2 regions of the Streptomyces pallidus (ex Mingjun et al. 2026) genome follow, and region 2 is predicted to be linked to the other one. Evidence: riboswitches for the same ligand, from Rfam matches in the RefSeq annotation. Region 2 holds a riboswitch; the other holds the start of a gene.
What was found. Region 2 has a riboswitch for ZMP and ZTP ahead of glyA (serine hydroxymethyltransferase). Riboswitches for the same ligand answer to the same signal wherever they lie in the genome.
Positions count from the first base shown of each region.

Region 1: it holds a riboswitch for ZMP and ZTP, as region 2 does, so the genes downstream of both, ACSHWO_RS06795 (bifunctional 5,10-methylenetetrahydrofolate dehydrogenase/5,10-methenyltetrahydrofolate cyclohydrolase) here and glyA (serine hydroxymethyltransferase) in region 2, are expected to answer to the same signal.

Region 1 covers NZ_CP196181.1:1,576,422-1,578,803, forward strand. The annotation lists gene ACSHWO_RS06790 (NADH:flavin oxidoreductase/NADH oxidase family protein) at 1-203, opposite strand, end outside; gene ACSHWO_RS06795 (bifunctional 5,10-methylenetetrahydrofolate dehydrogenase/5,10-methenyltetrahydrofolate cyclohydrolase) at 406-1,275, opposite strand; ZMP/ZTP riboswitch at 1,339-1,425, opposite strand; partial or broken gene ACSHWO_RS06800 (hypothetical protein) at 1,580-2,087, shown strand; gene ACSHWO_RS06805 (RNA polymerase sigma factor) at 2,323-2,382, shown strand, end outside.
Region 2 covers NZ_CP196181.1:3,204,895-3,207,276, reverse strand. The annotation lists gene rocD (ornithine--oxo-acid transaminase) at 1-784, opposite strand, end outside; ZMP/ZTP riboswitch at 910-1,000, shown strand; gene glyA (serine hydroxymethyltransferase) at 1,036-2,304, shown strand.

The DNA.
Region 1 (2,382 bases), 1.6 Mb from region 2:
GCGGTCAGGGCCCGGCGGTCCACCATCACGTTCCCGGTGATCAGCAGTCCGGCGCCGCCCTGCGCCCACCGGCGGTACAGGTGCTCGATGCGCCCGTCGGGCAGCTGGCCGGGCCCGGCGAGGCTCTCCTCCATCGCGGCCTTCGCCAGTCGGTTCGGCAGTCGACCGCCGTGGGGCAGGTCGAGTGGCGTGAAGAGGTCCATCTGCGCTCCCCCCGGACCGCGTGTGGCACGTGTCATCCGTATCCGGCCGACAAGATACCGCCACCTGTCCGAGAAGCGTCAGTCCCCTGCCGGCCGGGACGCCCGGGAACGCGCAGCGCCCCGGGGCGCCCCGGGCGGGGCGGCCCGGGGCGTGCGGGACGTACGGGACGTACGGGACGTACGGGGTGCGAGGGGGTGCCGGTCAGAGGTCGGCGAGGGCGAGGCCGGCCTGCGCGGCGGCCGCCTGCACGGTCTGCTCCAGCAGTACGGCGATGGTCATCGGGCCGACGCCACCGGGTACCGGGGTGATCAGCGAGGCGCGGGCGGCGGCGGACTCGAAGTGGACGTCGCCGACGTTGCCCTCGTTGTATCCGGCGTCCAGGACGACGGCGCCCGGCTTGATGTCCTCGCCGCGGATGAACTCGGCCTTGCCCACGGCGGCGACCAGGACGTCGGCCTGGCGGACGATCGACGACAGGTCCTTCGTACGGGAGTGGCAGTAGGTGACGGTGGCGTTCTGCTCCAGCAGCAGCATGCCGGCGGGCTTGCCGAGGATGGCGCTGCGGCCGACGACCACGGCGTGCTTGCCGGTGAGGTCCACGTCGTAGGCGGCGAGCAGGCGCATGATGCCGCCGGGGGTGCAGGAGACGAAGCCCGGCAGGCCGAAGCCCATGGCGGCGAAGGAGTGCATGGTGACGCCGTCGACGTCCTTGCCGGGGGCGATGGCCTCGAAGGCGGCGCGCTCGTCGATGTGGTGCGGGACCGGGTGCTGGAGCAGGATGCCGCTGATCTCGGGGTCCTCGGAGAGGCCGGTGATCACGGCGACCAGTTCCTCGGTGGTGGTCTGCGCGGGCAGCTCCACGTGGCGGGAGGTGATGCCGGCCTTGGCGCAGCGGTTCTGCTTCATCCGTACGTAGGTGACGGAGGCCGGGTCCTCGCCGACCAGGACGGTCGCGAGGCAGGGAGCCTTCCCGGTGCGCTCCGTGACGGCGGCGGCGTGCGCGGCGGTCTGCTCGGTGATGCGGCGGGCGAGGGCGGTGCCGTCCATGAGGCGGGCGGTGGCAGTCGTCATAGGGGTCTCCTGGGCGTCGCTGCGGATCGCGGTTCGCCCAGGCGCGCGGCAGTCGGCGTACCCGCGGTACGCCGGACGCACGACGGGTGTGCCGTACGCCGGGCCGCTCCCCGGTGGTGATCCACCCGAACGCCAGTCACGGCCCGCCTCCACTGTAGTCGACGGGCCCGGACGGCCGGAGGGGGCCCGCTGCGGGGCGGGCGACCCGGGCAAATCGGTGGATCACCGGCGCCGACCCTGGAACGATATGGGACATGACACGCACGTTTGACCTCCCCCAGACTCCGTCCGGGGGGACCCCCAGGTGGCGGAGGCCGAGTCCGCCTCCGTGGAGGGGTGGGACTTCTCCTGGCTCGACGGCCGGGCCACCGAGCAGCGGCCGTCCTGGGGCTACCAGCGCATGCTGGGCGAGCGGCTCGCCCGGGTCGGCTCCGCGCTCGACGTCCAGACCGGCGGGGGCGAGGTGCTCGCCGGGGCGGGGCCGCTGCCTCGGCTGACGGCGGCGACCGAGTGACTTCCTCGGGCCGCAGCCGGAGGAGGTCCGGCGGGCCCGGCACCCCGACGACGCGGTCGCCGACGCCACGAAGGCGGGGCTGGAGGTCGTCGACCTGCGCTCCGAGCGGCTGCGGACGGAGTTACACGACATCGGGGCGGTGATCTACTTCCTGCGCAAGGTGATCTGGATGGTTCCGGGTTTCACGGTCGCCCAGTACCGTGACCGCCTGCAGGAGCTGCACGAGGAGATCGAACGGAACGGCTCGTTCGTGGCCCATACCGCCCGATTCCTCATCGAAGCCCGCAAACCGGACTGAACCGAGGGTCGGTGTCGGGGGCGCGGGCGCGCGGACGGATTTCCGGCCGATCGGTTGCGCCTCCACAGCGTGGCGCAGGTCACTCAATTCAGCGCGTAACGAATCGACTCGGGCATCCGATGAACCGACAGGTGTCCTCGCGCGGCCCCGGAATACAGACCCCTCGCGGTCTGTTTCCCGAGTCCGCGCGATGATGTCCGCCCACTCCTTATCTGTTCGCAACGAGAGGCTTCTTGTGTCGCTCAGCCCGTCCCGTACGTTCCCTCCGGAGATCGCCGATTCCGAGGCCCTGGTC
Region 2 (2,382 bases):
CCACGCCGCCGCCCAGCGCCTTGCCGAGGACGTAGACGTCCGGCACGACCTCCTCGTGGTCGCAGGCGAAGGTGCGGCCCGTGCGGCCCAGCCCGGACTGGATCTCGTCCGCCATGAACAGCACGTTCCGCTCGCGCGTGAGCTCCCGTACGCCCCGCAGGTAGCCGGCCGGGGGCACCAGCACCCCCGCCTCGCCCTGGATCGGTTCCAGCAGCACGGCCACCGTGTTGGAGGTGATGGCGTGGGCGAGGGCGGTGAGGTCCCCGTACGGGACGATCTCGAACCCCGGGGTGTACGGCCCGAAGTGGTCGCGGGCCTCGTGGTCGGTGGAGAAGCTCACGATGGTCGTCGTCCGGCCGTGGAAGTTGTCGGACGCCACCACGATCTTGGCGTGGCCGTCGGGTACGCCCTTGACCTCGTACCCCCACTTCCGGGCGGTCTTCAGCGCCGTCTCCACGGCCTCCGCGCCCGTGTTCATCGGCAGCACCATCTCCTTGCCGCACAGCTCGGTGAGGGCGGTGCAGAACTCGGCGAACCGGTCGTGGTGGAAGGCCCGCGAGGTCAGCGTGACCCGCTCCAACTGCGCCCGCGCCGCGTCGAGCAGACGGCGGTTGCCGTGGCCGAAGTTGAGCGCCGAGTAGCCCGCGAGCATGTCGAGGTAGCGCCGGCCCTCCACGTCGGTCATCCACGCACCCTCCGCGGTCGCCACGACCACGGGCAACGGGTGGTAGTTGTGCGCACTGTGGGCCTCGGCGGCGGCGATGGCATCTGCAGTGGTCGACACGGGGTCTCCGATCGTCGTCAGCGGGCGGGGTGCGGTGACACGGTGGTGTCACCTTGTATACGGCTATACGTCGCTCGTATACCGGACGCGGAAACCTTTCCGGTGGCGTGCCCGCTAAGGTGGGCGGTACGCACGGCGACTGGCGCACGGAGAACGGACTCCGGGGGAGTCGTGCGCGCACGACCGCATACAGGGCCGCTCGCCTGGGCCTCGCGGGGACGAGAACCGACATCGACCCCGGAGGAGCCGCCGTGACCGCGCACCGCCACCCCGCCCTGACCGCGACCGACCCCGAACTCGCCTCCCTCGTCGCCGCCGAGGAGCAGCTCCAGGCGCAGACGCTCCGTCTGATCCCCAGTGAGAACTACGTGTCGGCCGCGGTGCTCGAAGCCTCCGGGACCGTCCTGCAGAACAAGTACAGCGAGGGCTACCCGGGCCGCCGCTACTACGAGGGCCAGCAGAACATCGACCGGATCGAGGCGTTGGCCGTCGAGCGGGCCAAGGGCCTGTTCGGCGTCGACCACGCCAACGTCCAGCCGTACTCCGGCTCGCCCGCGAACCTGGCCGTGTACCTGGCCTTCGCGCAGCCCGGCGACACGGTGATGGGCATGGCCCTGCCGATGGGCGGGCACCTGACGCACGGCTGGGGAGTCTCGGCGACGGGCAGCTGGTTCCGCGGCGTGCAGTACGGGGTCTCCGCGGAGACCGGGCTGATCGACTACGACGCCGTGCGCGACCTCGCGCTGGCCGAACGCCCGAAGATCATCTTCTGTGGTGGCACCGCACTGCCCCGCACGATCGACTTCGAGGCCTTCGCGTCCATCGCCAAGGAAGCGGGCTCGGTCCTCGTCGCCGACGTCGCCCACATCGCGGGCCTGATCGCGGGCGGGGCCCACCCCTCCCCTGCGGGCCACGTCGACGTCATCTCCACGACCACCCACAAGACCCTGCGCGGCCCGCGCGGCGCGATGCTGATGTGCCGCGAGGAGCACGCCAAGGCCATCGACAAGGCCGTCTTCCCCGGCCTCCAGGGCGGCCCGCACAACCAGACGACGGCGGGCATCGCGGTGGCCCTGCACGAGGCGGCGCAGCCGTCGTTCACGGCGTACGCGCACGCGGTCGTGGCCAACGCGAAGGCGCTGGCCGCGGCGTTGCTGGAGCGCGGCTTCGACCTGGTGTCGGGCGGTACCGACAACCACCTGATCCTGATCGACCTGACCCGCAAGGAGGTTCCGGGCAAGGTCGCGGCGAAGGCGCTGGACCGGGCGGGCATCGTCGTGAACTACAACACGGTGCCGTTCGACCCGCGCAAGCCGTTCGACCCGTCCGGGATCCGGATCGGTACGCCGTCGCTGACCTCGCGCGGTCTGACCACGGAGCACATGCCGCAGGTCGCCGACTGGATCGCGCGGGCCGTGGATGCCGCTGCGGGTGGCGACGAGGCGGGTCTGGCCGCGATCCGGGCCGAGGTCGCCGACCTCATGGCCGCCCACCCGGCGCCGGGCCTTCCGCTGTCCTGACCCTGCGGGCCGGCTTCCCGGGGGCTCCGCCCCGGACCCCCGCGCCACGGACGCCGGCGGGCCCGGAAGCGGTCGCTC